3 regions of the Shouchella rhizosphaerae genome follow, and region 1 is predicted to be linked to each of the others. Evidence: riboswitches for the same ligand, from Rfam matches in the RefSeq annotation. Region 1 holds a riboswitch; each other region holds the start of a gene.
What was found. Region 1 has a riboswitch for thiamine pyrophosphate ahead of thiE (thiamine phosphate synthase). Riboswitches for the same ligand answer to the same signal wherever they lie in the genome.
Positions count from the first base shown of each region.

Region 2: it holds a riboswitch for thiamine pyrophosphate, as region 1 does, so the genes downstream of both, V5G21_RS19130 (ECF transporter S component) here and thiE (thiamine phosphate synthase) in region 1, are expected to answer to the same signal.
Region 3: it holds a riboswitch for thiamine pyrophosphate, as region 1 does, so the genes downstream of both, V5G21_RS12710 (acetylornithine deacetylase) here and thiE (thiamine phosphate synthase) in region 1, are expected to answer to the same signal.

Region 1 is NZ_CP144921.1:3,648,527-3,652,779, reverse strand. Features, by position in the region: gene thiO (glycine oxidase ThiO) at 1-328, opposite strand, end outside; gene V5G21_RS18105 (thiazole synthase) at 334-1,125, opposite strand; gene thiS (sulfur carrier protein ThiS) at 1,128-1,325, opposite strand; gene thiE (thiamine phosphate synthase) at 1,322-1,951, opposite strand; TPP riboswitch at 2,023-2,134, opposite strand; gene aspA (aspartate ammonia-lyase) at 2,190-3,602, opposite strand; gene V5G21_RS18085 (ROK family glucokinase) at 3,622-4,253, opposite strand, start outside.
Region 2 is NZ_CP144921.1:3,835,927-3,840,179, reverse strand. Features, by position in the region: gene V5G21_RS19135 (ABC transporter ATP-binding protein) at 1-1,379, opposite strand, end outside; gene V5G21_RS19130 (ECF transporter S component) at 1,372-1,977, opposite strand; TPP riboswitch at 2,079-2,178, opposite strand; gene V5G21_RS19125 (HAD family hydrolase) at 2,213-3,016, opposite strand; gene V5G21_RS19120 (branched-chain amino acid aminotransferase) at 3,035-4,117, opposite strand.
Region 3 is NZ_CP144921.1:2,562,163-2,566,415, forward strand. Features, by position in the region: gene V5G21_RS12700 (response regulator) at 1-63, opposite strand, end outside; gene V5G21_RS12705 (ATP-binding protein) at 115-1,707, opposite strand; TPP riboswitch at 1,795-1,903, shown strand; gene V5G21_RS12710 (acetylornithine deacetylase) at 1,969-3,246, shown strand; gene tenA (thiaminase II) at 3,250-3,921, shown strand; gene V5G21_RS12720 (acyltransferase family protein) at 4,113-4,253, opposite strand, start outside.

The DNA of each region.
Region 1 (4,253 bases):
TTCTAGTGGCAAGTGACAACAAATCAGCTTCATGATACACACAATGAAGACTCCCTGATTCTGTAAATTCAAACGTCATGCCTGACTCTTGTTTTACGGATGCTTGCCATTCTTTAAAAGCGCGCAAACTTGCTAAACAAAGGCGAAAGAAATCATCTGGATCCTCGCTAATTTCTGAGTACGGGGCAAGCATGCCTGCAGCTGCACCAGATGCCTGCCCGCCGCATGTGTTTATTTCTAGGACAGAAACGGTCTTGCCGTCCATTGCTAACTGAAAAGCAACAGACAGCCCGATAACGCCGCCTCCTAAAACAATTGTATGCTCCATTTTGACTACCCCTTACTGTGACTGGACAATAAATGGTCAAGCTGGCTGCTTGCTGTCGCATAGCGCTTCATCGGAATGCGCCCTGCTTCGTAGGACAGCAAACCGGCTTCAATCGCTTGCTTCATTGCCAGCGCCATCTTTACTGGATCCTTTGCTTTAGCTACTGCCGTATTCATTAATACTCCATCTGCCCCTAATTCCATTGCCTTGGCAACATCGCTTGCAGAACCGAGACCAGCATCCACAATAATCGGTACAGAAGCTTCCTCGACAATGACGCCAAGGTTATACGGGTTTAATATGCCAAGGCCTGTGCCAATTGGAGAAGCCCCAGGCATAACTGCGGCTGCGCCGACTTCCTCAAGTTTTTTGCAAAGAATTGGGTCATCTGATGTATACGGCAATACAGTGAAGCCTTCTTTCGCTAAAGCTTCTGTCGCTTTTAATGTCTCGACCGGATCAGGCAATAGCGTTTTTTCAGATACGCTAATTTCGACTTTGATCCAATCGCTCAGCCCAGCCGCTCGGGCCAAACGAGCAATACGGATTGCCTCTTCCGCATTGTTCGCTCCTGATGTATTTGGCAAGTATTGAAAAGTACGCCCTTCTAAATGCTGTAAAATTGCATCCTCATCAGGATGTTCTAGGTTAATACGGCGAATGGCAAATGTTAAAACCTCCGCTCCGGAGGCTTTAATGGTTTCATTTTGAACAACCGGGTTTGGATAACGGCCTGTCCCAATGAAAAACCGCGATGAGAGCGTTTTTCCGCCAATGACAAGTGGTACTTTTTTCATGTTTATCCTCCCCCTACGAAATGGACTAGCTCGATTTTCATTCCTTCACTCAAAGAAGTGGCCTCCCAGTCAACACGGTCAATAATCGTCCCGTTGACTTCCGCCACCACTAGTTGGCTCGCTAAGCCAAATTCAGAAACTAGTTCGCTCAGCGTTGTGCTTTCTGAAATTCGTTCTTCACCATTTACGACTAATCTCATTGACTTGCCTCCTCCATCGCGGCAAGCAACGCTTGACTAGCTGCTTTTACGTCACGGGCAGCAACAATTTCGGTTATAACGCAAATGGCTTCAGCACCCGCTTCGATCACTTCACGGACATTATGGCGTTTGATGCCGCCAATGGCCACAAATGGAATCGTCACATGTTCCTTTACTTCGCGAATATAAGCCGTTGTAACTGGGTCTACTACATCCGCTTTGCTGTTTGTTGGAAAAATCGGACCGACGCCAATATAATCGGCTCCGTTCTTTTCAGCTTCAAGCGCTTCCTCTAACTTGTGGGTAGAAACGCCAATGATTTTGTCTGGTCCCAGCAATTTTCTTACTTCTGGAAGGGGTAAATCATCTTGTCCAACATGGACACCGCTTGCGTCGACGGCAAGGGCGACATCGATATGGTCATTGACAATAAACGGAATTCCATAATCAGCTGCAAGCTTTTTTAGCCTACGGGCTTTTTCCAACACAGCCTTTTTGCTGCTCGTTTTATCACGAAGCTGAATAATGTCAACCCCACCTTGGATAGCTTCTTCCATCACTTCTACGACATCGCGTCCAGGATGGAATTCTTCTCCTGTGATCGCGTAAAGTCGAAAAGGCTTCATGTTGTTCCCTCCTTTTGCAAAATAAAAAGGCCAAAGCGAGGAGCTTCGGCCACATGCAAGCATGTCATTCAATCACTGCAAACCGACTTCCCTCCGCTGGCATCACCCAGATCAGGTTATTAGGGTAAAAGAAATACGTTCTTATTCTCAGCCTAACTTCATTAGGCACCCCTAGTCTTTCTATATCATTATCGCATACATTGATCCATTTGCAAAAGCAAAAGTCGCTCTTTCGTTGTTATAACGGCAAAAAACGGGAGCCCGCGATACCGGGTTTTGTCATTTCTTTTGGATCAAGAATTTCATTCAATTCTTCCTCTGAAAGGATGCCCCGTTCAAGACAAATTTCCCGGACCGGCCGCCCTGTTTCAATTGCTTCTTTAGCTACACGAGTAGCTACTTCATAGCCGACATGGGGATTGATTGCCGTTACAATACCGACGCTATGTTCTACAAGTTCCCGGCATCGCTCCACGTTAGCGGTAATGCCGGCAATTGCGTAATCTTTAAAGACGCGCATACCGTTTTGTAGCACCGTTAATGATTGCAATAAATTAAAAACGAGTACAGGTTCCATCACGTTTAGTTCAAGTTGGCCCGCTTCTGAAGCAAGGCTGATCGTATGGTCATTGCCGATAACTTGAAAAGAAAGCTGGTTAATGACTTCACACATAACCGGATTTACTTTTCCAGGCATGATCGATGAACCCGGCTGTCGCGGCGGCAAATTGATTTCATTCAATCCGGTCCGCGGGCCCGAGCTCATTAAACGTAAGTCATTTGCGATTTTCGATAAATTAATAGCTAAAATTTTTAACGAACTAGAAAGCTCTGTATAGGCATCTGTATTTTGGGTGGCATCGACAAGATCCTCCGCCGTTTTCAACGGCAGCTCAGTCAAGTCAGCCAAATGTTTTGCAACTTTTTCAATGTATTCCGGTTTGGCGTTCAAACCCGTTCCTACAGCGGTTGCACCCATATTGATGTCGTGGAGGTGGTCTGCCGAACGGCTTACCCGTTTTAGATCACGGGCTAGCACTCTGCGGTACGAGCCAAATTCCTGCCCTAGTCGAATAGGGACTGCATCTTGCAAGTGGGTCCGCCCCATTTTTAGGACGCTGTCAAATTCTTCGGCTTTCGCTTCCATTTCGTTGATCAATTTCTGCAATTCTTCCGTCAAGCCCTTTGTCATATTTAAAGCGGCAATATGAATCGCCGTCGGAAATGAATCATTGGTAGACTGGGCCATGTTGACGTGTGTGTTGGGACTGACTTTTAAATAATCGCCTTTTTCGCCGCCAAGAATTTCAATCGCCCGGTTAGCAATGACTTCATTGGCATTCATATTAAACGACGTGCCGGCGCCTCCTTGGATCGAATCGACAATAAAATGATCATTCAAACGCCCTTCAATTACTTCATCGCTTGCCTTAATAATCGCTTCAGCAATGTGGGGGCGCAGTACACCGACATCCCGGTTTGCAAGGGCAGCCGCTTTTTTCACATAGCCGAAAGCGCGAATAAGTTCAGGGTGGGGCGGATAGCCGGTAATCGGAAAATTATCCTTTGCCCGCAGCGATTGGATGCCATAATAAGCATGTTTCGGTACTTGTTTTTCTCCTAGTAAGTCTCGTTCAACCCGGTACTCCATTTCATGCGACTCCTTTTACTCATTCACTTTTTCCTAACATCTCTTCTTCCTGTGTTGCTTTTGCCTGAATAGCAAGCCAAACAGCACCGTAAATCCCAGCGTCATTGCCTAAATGAGCCAATTTAATCTCAGCACTCTCAGAAACACGGGGCAACGCAAATTGCTTAAATACGAGGCGAAGCGGAGCAAGCAAGCTTTCTTTCGCTTTAGAAACACCACCGCCAATAATGATTTTGCTTGGATTGAGCGCATTAGCCAGGTTCGCTATTGCAAAACCAAGGTGAAAGGTTGCTTCACTTACCACATCTTTAGCAAGTGCATCGCCAGCTTTAGCAGCATCGAAAATATCTTTTGTCGTTAACGCCCCTTCTTCAAAGCGATGCAAAGCGCTGTCCTTATTTGTTGTTAACTTTTCCTTGGCCATCCGTAAAATGCCCGTTGCCGAAGATACCGTTTCCAGGCAGCCTGTTTTGCCGCAATTGCACGGTGCCCCACCTTCAGGGATAACTGTTATGTGGCCAATTTCGCCGCCCATTCCACTTGACCCGTGGAGAATTTGCCCTCTTGTAATAATGCCACCGCCGACACCTGTACCAAGTGTGATAAACAACTCTTCTTCAGCGCCATCTCCTGCGCCGCGCCATTTCTCTC
Region 2 (4,253 bases), 190 kb from region 1:
TTAATCGTCCATTCATGCGTGGCAAAATGGTCAACAATCATTTCATCATGTGTCACCATTAAGATCGCAGTCCCTTGCCTGCGGCGCTCTTCTAGCGCTTCAAGCAACAAGAATGTATTTTTTGCATCTTGGCCAAATGTCGGTTCATCGAACAGCAAAAGCGGCCGCGGCTCCATAAAGGCTGTTGCGACACTAAGGCGGCGCTTTTGGCCAATGGAAAGCATATAGGGATGGTTGTCTTGTTTGCCTTCTAATTGGAACATCTCAAGCAACGATTGTGCTTGGGCATTGGCTGATTCCCTACTACAGCCCGCCAATAACTCTTGCCAAACAGAATCAGCGACAAACTGAAATTCTGGGTTTTGAAAAACAAAACCAATTTGCTCAGACAGGGACTGCTTTGGTTTGACAGCTTCCCCATTTAGCTGATAGGTGCCTTTCCATTTGAGCAAATTCATCAAAGCATACAGAAAGGTCGATTTCCCAGCGCCGTTTTTGCCCGTAATGCAAACCCAGTCGCCAGCATGGACAACCGCTTCATCCACTTTTCCTACTCGTTGTTTGCCACGATAAGCAGCCCAATGGTTAAGCAACAGAAGCGGCGTGTGCCTCTTCTGCTTTATTTTGCCTGGAGCGTATTGGGACAAATAGTTTTTCCATGAATATGGATGCCAGATTCCATATTCATCAAGTTGGCGGCGATAGCGCTGAAACAATTCCTGTGGAGCGCCGTCGTCAAGCAATTGGCCCTCTTCATTAAACAACACAATCCGATCCACAAAATCAATGATTTCAGAAATTTTATGTTCAATAATAATAATTGTTTTGCCGCTGCACGCTTGACGGACAGTCTGCCATATTTGCGTGGTCCCCTCCGGATCAAGCAACGCTGTCGGTTCGTCAAGAAAAAGAACATCGCTTTCAGCCGCTAGTGCGCAAGCAATAGCAAGGCGTTGTTTCATCCCTTGTGACATTGCAGCAATCGGCCAATGGCGCTCAGGTAAATCAAGGCCTACTTGTGCTAAAAGGCGCTCGATCGCCACATCCATTTGGTCACGGGGCATGCGGCGGTTTTCTAAGACGAACGCAATTTCTTCATCGACATAAGGCATGCAAAATTGCGTATCTGGATCTTGGAATACAATCGCAGGCTGCTTGGCGGGAACAAGCACTTCAGCATGATAAGGGAGCTCAATCGCACTGGGGATGAGGCCCGCCATCATATGCGCTAACGTCGATTTTCCTGAGCCACTTGGACCAAGCAGAAGCACTTTCTCCCCTGAGTAAATATCAATGGACAAGTCTTCAAATAATAACGTGCCGCTATTCGGATAAGACAGCGACAGCTGCTTGATGGACACAGCCTGTTCTCTACTCATCCTTTTTACTCCTTTTCGAAGCAAACAAGTCGTAATCGGCTTGGGAAACGGGGCGCAAAAGCGTACTGACGCCTGTCTTTTCCAGTGCCCGTACAAGCGCAGAGGCTAAAAAGCCAGCAATGATAATGGAGCCAAGCGTGCGAAAAACAACGCGCAATGTGATATTCCAAGTCGTTAAATCACTCAAATAGGCATTAAAATAATCGAGCCCAAGGGAGGCAAACGAAGCGAAAACAGCACCAAGGCTAGCTGTCCATACTGTATATACGCGGTATTTGAATAGGGCAAAAGCCAACTCAATTCCAAGCCCTTGCAAAGCGCCGTACAACAGCAACAACGGTCCGTATGGGGACCCAGCAAAAAATTCCCCTGAAGCGGCCGCGGTTTCGGCAAGCAACGCAACCCCTGGCTTTTTAATCAGCAATGCTGCAATTGTTCCGGCAATAAACCACATGCCATACAGCAGCTGGTCTGCTTGCAACCCTGGGAGGCTGACTAAGTCCGTGACCGGCGTCCATAGGCGGTATACGACCGCAAACACAACCGAAATCAAAATCGTCACAATCATGTCTGTCAAACGTAAGCGATTCTTGTTCATTTTCTGTCTCCTTTTTCCACTGGAAAGGGCACAAAAAAACGCTCCCCCGAAACGGATGGAGCGACGCACACGACCCTGCCATGGGCAAACCAAAGCAGCGCCTATTGTACACCGCACTTCCCTTCGCTAGCATTACCTAGATCAGGTAAAGGGTTAAGGCTAAACGCCTTTCTCAGCATAAACGCACCCCTAGTGGTTGTAATTTATCATGTTATTTAAAGTTAACCATATGTTTTTACAAGCTGCAATCTTTTTTTTCGGCAATTACATTTTTAATTTCGGTTAAACGACGAATTTCATAGGTTGGACGAATGTCGGTTGTGTTTTCAATTCCATCACGATTTAGCCAAATCGTTTCGATTCCAGCTTGGTTTCCGCCAAGAATATCTGTATGCAAATTATCGCCAACCATGAGCACTTCCTCTTTCGCTGTCCCTGACAATTCCAACGCATGCTTAAACATTGCTACATCCGGTTTGCCTTTCCCGTAAGCGCCAGAAATCAAAATATGGTCAAAATAAGGGACAAGTTGAGGAGTGATCTCCAATTTCGTATTTTGCAGATCAGGAGAGCCATTTGTTAAAAGCAAAAGCCTGTAAGAATGTTGCAGCTCATCAAGGACTGCAAACGTATCTTCAAACACATACGGGTTTTTTCGCCGTTCTGATGGAAAATGGCTCGCCAATTGGTTCGCTAATTCCCCATCTTCTATGCCTATTTCTGCTAGCCCTTTTTCCCAAGCAGCTTGTTGGTACACAGGGGCAATTTCCCGTAGACGGTTAAAGTCTTCCGTGTCATCACGGAAAGCTCCCCACAAGCCTTCAAATGGATTTATGCCAATCAGTTTTGTAAACTCGTACGTTTCATAGGATTGATATAGCTCCGTGGCATGAGTACGCACCGCTTCCTCTAGCGCGTCTGGGTCAATATCTGTATGGACCGTTGCCGCCAAAGCACATGTCTGCCTAAACGCTTCCTTTATGCTTTTTTTATCCCATAATAACGTATCATCTAAATCAAAGAAAATAGCTCGTATCATACTTGCCTCCGGGTTTGGTTATTCCTCGTCTTCCAAACGGACAGTCCAGCCAAACGGGTCTTTTTGTTCTCCAGTTTGAATGCCTGTCAATTCCGTGTACAAACGTTTGGACAACGCTCCTGTTTCATTGTTGTTGACAACGATTTTGTGGTCTTTCCACAAAAGTTCTCCGACTGGAGAGATGACCGCTGCTGTACCAGTTCCGAAGACTTCTTCAAGCGTACCGCTTTTGCTTGCGCTCACAATTTCTTCAATTGAAATCCGCCGTTCGAACACTGGGATATCCCAACTTTTCAGCAACTCGATCACGCTTTTGCGTGTAATGCCCTCTAAAATGCTGCCTGATAATCCAGGTGTATGCACTTCTCCGTTCAATTTAAAAAACACATTCATGCTGCCTACTTCTTCGACGTATTTCTTTTCCATCCCGTCCAACCATAGAACTTGTGCTTGTTTGTTCGCTGTAGCCCGCTCTTGTGCTTTGTAAGCAGCACAGTAGTTGCCAGCCGTTTTCGCGGTCCCAGTCCCCCCTGGTGCGGCACGTGTATATTGGTCTTCTACAAAAATGCCAATTGGGTTGATTCCTTCTTTATAGTAAGCTCCGACTGGTGACAAGATAATCATAAATTTATAATTACGTGAAGGCGCTACGCCTAATGTAGGTTCTGTCGCAATAACAAATGGGCGAATATAAAGGGAAGTTCCTGGCATCGTTGGAATCCAGTCTTTATCGATACGGATCAATTCCTTTAAATAAGCGAGCATTTGTGCTTCATCAATCGGCGGGATGCTCAAACGGTCGCTTGATTGATTCAAACGCTTAAAGTTTTCTTCTGGGCGGAATAAGCGGACGCTCCCATCTTCAGAACGGTACGCTTTTAAGCCTTCAAAAACCGTTTGCCCATAATGGAATACCATTGCGGCAGGATCAAGGGTCAATGGTTGATAAGGAATAATACGGGGACTGTACCAGCCTTTCTCTTCTGAATAATCCATGATAAACATATGGTCTGTAAAATACTTGCCAAACTCTAAAGCAGAAGACTCGGGTTTTTGTTTTTTGTGCGTACATTTCATAATTTCGAGTTTTTGTGTTGTCATGAACGAGCGCTCCTTCATTTTTTCTCTAGTAACATCGATGATATGGTTTAGGAACAAGACGACAAACAAAAAAATGCTTACCCTTTATGAAATTGATCGAATCGTCTATTCTCCCCAATAAAAACTGCTTAATTGT
Region 3 (4,253 bases), 1.1 Mb from region 1:
GTAAACAGAAGCGGCGACTGGATCATCTTCAACAATCAGCACGCCGATGGAAGGGGTTTGCATAGTTTGATTCGCTCCTCTGATTTGTTTCCTTATAAAGATGCATTGTATGATTTACAGTCTTTTATGTTTAGGTATAGCAATCGTCATACGCATGCCGCCCCCAGGGCGTTCGGCCATGAACCAAGTGCCATGAAGCTGGTGAAGGGCGTGTTGCATGATGGTTAAACCAAGGCCGTGCTGGCCCTCGCTTTTGCTTGTTGCCCCTGTTTCCAAATAGTGCGCTTCTTCTTTAGGGGTCATACCCTTGCCGTTGTCTTCAATATCCATAATCATATCATTCCCAAAATCGGTAAAAGCAATATGGACATGGGCGTTTGCTCCTTGGTGAGCAACAGCCGCCTCTAAGGCATTGTCAATTAAGTTGCCGATGACAGTCACAACATGGTCGCTTTTGATTGTCGCAGGATAATCGAGCCAAGTGCTTCCTTCTGCAAATGTAAGGGCTGCTTTCATTTCTTTGGCACGGTTTACTTTGCCAAGCAAAGCTGCGACAATAAGCGGGTCTTTCACAGAAGCCATGAGGAAGGTGACTGTTTCTTGCAACTCTGTTACTTCCGCTTTCATAAACGCTTTTGCTTCTTCGTATTTCTCAAGCAGCAATAAGCCATTTAATGTATTAAGCTTATTCAAGTATTCATGGGTTTGCGCTCGCATATGTTCGGTATGTTGCTTAATCTCCAACAATTCATTTGCCAGGTCCTCTACTTCTGAAAACGGGCGGATCGTCAACACAAAGCCGATTGCTGCATGTTTAGCTAAAATTGGCGCCGCATCCACAATATAAAGAGTGTTAGCGATTAATAGCCTCTGTTGGGTCATCTTTTCCGGGTTTTCAGCAGCTTGTTTAATAAACGCTTGCAATTGAGGTTCAGTTAATTCGCCATCCACATGGCTCCCTAAAATTACTCGTGCACGTTTATTTGCTGAAAGAATCTGGAGATCGGGGCCAACTGCCAGCGTTGCGTCCCCTACCGATTCGAGAATTGCTTGTTTTTCCGAAAAGGCGCGCGAGATTTCCTCCGGTTCTAACCCGAAGATAAGTTTTTTGACGCGTCTAGCGATATAGAGTGCGCCGGGAATGCCAATCAAGAGGGCTAAACCGCCAAAGCCAGCAACGCGCAGTTGGTAAAAAAGAATGTCATCCTTAATTTCAGTCGTTAGAAAACCAACTGATGAAACGCCGATAATGTTTCCTTCTCTGTTGAAAATCGGCGTTTTGGCTTTTACAGCCTCGCCAAGAATTCCATTGCCAATAAAAACGGTTGATTTGCCGGCAAGAGGCGCTTCGTTGCTTGTTTCTGTCTTCTGGCCAATTTGGTTTTCATGAGGATGAGAATACCGAATCCCTTCCGTATTGGCAATAACAACATAATCAGCGCCCGTGCGCTTGCGCAATGTTTCAGCAATTGGCTGAATCCGTGCTGCTGGATTTTGGTCGGCAAACGCATCAATAATGTCCGGGTGTTCAGCGATTAGTTCCGCTGCCGCCAGTGCTTTTTCTCCCGTGGTTCGCTCAATCATCCCGTCGATAATGGATGAAAAGAACACCGTTACAAGCAGCAATGAAACGAGAAGAACAATAGCCATTAATGCAGTCATTTGCCCAAAAAGACCCAAGCGTTTCAATTTACGTGGAAAAGCCATAAAAGCCATCTCCTATCGTGTTCATAAAAGATCAAGCCTTGCCGATTGCGCTTACATATGGTAGCGTTAGTATATCAAAACAATCACTAAAACCGCTAGGGGTGCTTCGAATGATGGAAGCTGAGAGAGGCAAACGCCTTAACCCTTATCACCTGATCTGGTTCGGACCAGCGGAGGGAAGCGGGCACGTTTTCTCGACATGCCACCCGCTTCTTTTTTAAGTAGCGGTTTTTTTGTGTGGAAAAGGAGGACAACAACCAGGTGGAATCGTTGCTTAAGCAAGTGGAAGAACGGGAAGAGGAGCTCATTCGGCTTGTGTCTGATTTGATTTCCTATCCGACCATAGCCCCTCCAGCCCGAAATACGGCCGATATCCAGCAGTATATTGAAGGCTATTTGCGTGCTGCGGGGATGGCTGTCGATAAGTGGGAATCGTACCCAGGCGATTGGAATATCGCGGCAAAGAAAGAAGGCACAGATAGAACGAAGTACCATAGCCTCCTTTTAAATGGCCATGTCGATGTCGCTACAGTCGAAGAGGAAGAAAAAAGCCAATGGAAATACGCTCCTTTTTCTCCTAGAGTAGAAGAACGGACGCTGTATGGCCGTGGTGCCGCCGATATGAAAGGCGGGCTTGGCGCTTGTTTGTTCGCCTTGCGTCTTTTGCATGATCATGGCATTGAACTAAAGGGCGACGTCCTGCTTGAAGCAGTTACAGGCGAAGAAGTCGGCGAGGCTGGCACGAAACAATGTTGTGAGCGAGGCTATACGGCAGATTATGCACTTGTAGCCGACACAAGCAACTGCCGTGTCCATGGACAAGGCGGTGTCATTACTGGCTGGATTACCGTAAAAAGTGACTCGACTCACCATGATGGCACGCGGCGGAATATGATCCATGCCGGTGGCGGCTTAAAGGGAGCTAGTGCGATTGAAAAAATGGCTAAACTGATTGCTGCTTTGCAAGAACTTGAGCGCCACTGGGCTGTGACAAAGTCGTATCCAGGTTTTCCGCCTGGAACCAATACGATTAATCCAGCTGTCATTGAAGGCGGGCGCCATCCAGCGTTTATTGCTGATGAATGCAGGTTGTGGGTAACGGTGCATTTTTATCCAAATGAATCTGCCGAAGAAGTGGCCAACGAAATTGAAGCCCATCTTCTTGCTACAGCTAAAGCGGATGTGTGGTTGAAGGACCACCTTCCAACCTTTACTTGGGGCGGCGCCTCTATGATTGAAGACAAAGGGGAAGTATTCCCTGCTTTTTCAATCGATGAAGCTCATCCTGCATTATCTGTTTTAAAGACCGTCCATCAGACTGTTTTCGAGGCTCCATTGGAAATAGAAATGTCAACTAGCGTGAACGACGGTGGCTGGTTGGCCGAATATGGAATGCCGACGATTTGTTATGGGCCTGGGAAATTAGCACACGCCCATGGCGTGAATGAACAGCTTGACATTGATGAACTCGTCCGTTATACGAAAGCGCTTGTCGCCTTCATTTATAAATGGTGCAATACCGAAAAAAGGGGAGAATAACTTATGAAGTTTTCAGAACGTATTCGTAAAAACGCTGATCCGATTTGGCAAGCGAGCCACAATCATCCGTTTGTCCAAGGAATTGGCCACGGCACTCTTGAACTAGAAGCATTTCAATATTATATGTGCCAGGATTATAAATATTTGATTGAGTATGCCCGCGTCATTGCCCTAGGCACAGTATTGGCACCTGATTTGGAAACGATGTCTGGTTTTGCGAAAGCGCTTGATGAAACGCTTAACAGCGAAATGGATCTGCATCGCGCATATGCGAAGCGCCTCGGAATTACACAGGAACAGTTGGAACAGACAGTTCCTGGCCCAGTAACGCTTGCTTATAGCAGCGCGATGATGGCTGAAGCACAAAAAGGATCCCTTGCCGAGCTCATTGCGGCGATTTTGCCGTGTGCTTGGAGCTATTATGAAATTGGCACAGCGCTCGCGAAGATTCCAGGCGCCACAGAACATGAGGCATACGGAGAATGGGTGAAAATGTACTCTTCGCCTGAGTTTGGCGCAATTGCGGACTGGCTGATTGCCAAGCTAGACGAGCTTGCCGCAGAAAAGAGCGAGGCCGAACTAGACCGCATTGAAACGATCTTTATGAATACGAGCCGCTATGAATATATGTTCTGGGATATGGCTTATAAACAAGAAAACTGGCCGATCGGTTAAAAAAACGCTGTGCCCTGTTAGCGGGCATAGTGGAGGTTGTCGACAAAATCATCAGACTGATAGAAAACGCTTGTCAGACGAGGAGTGCAGGCGAGGGAAAATGCGAATAGAACGGGCGTTCATGAGCATATGACCGAGACAATCGACGAAGTATGCGAGCGTTTGTCTACAGTCTGAAACGCTGTGCCCTGTTAGCGGGGCACAGCGTTTCCTTGTAAGGCGTGTTGCTTCTGCAACCGCCCCTGCCTTTTCAATGGTGCTTTTCCAAGCAGCCATGGGTATTTCTGCAACAAATAGATAAATGGGACGACAAGGACAATCGTAACGACGGT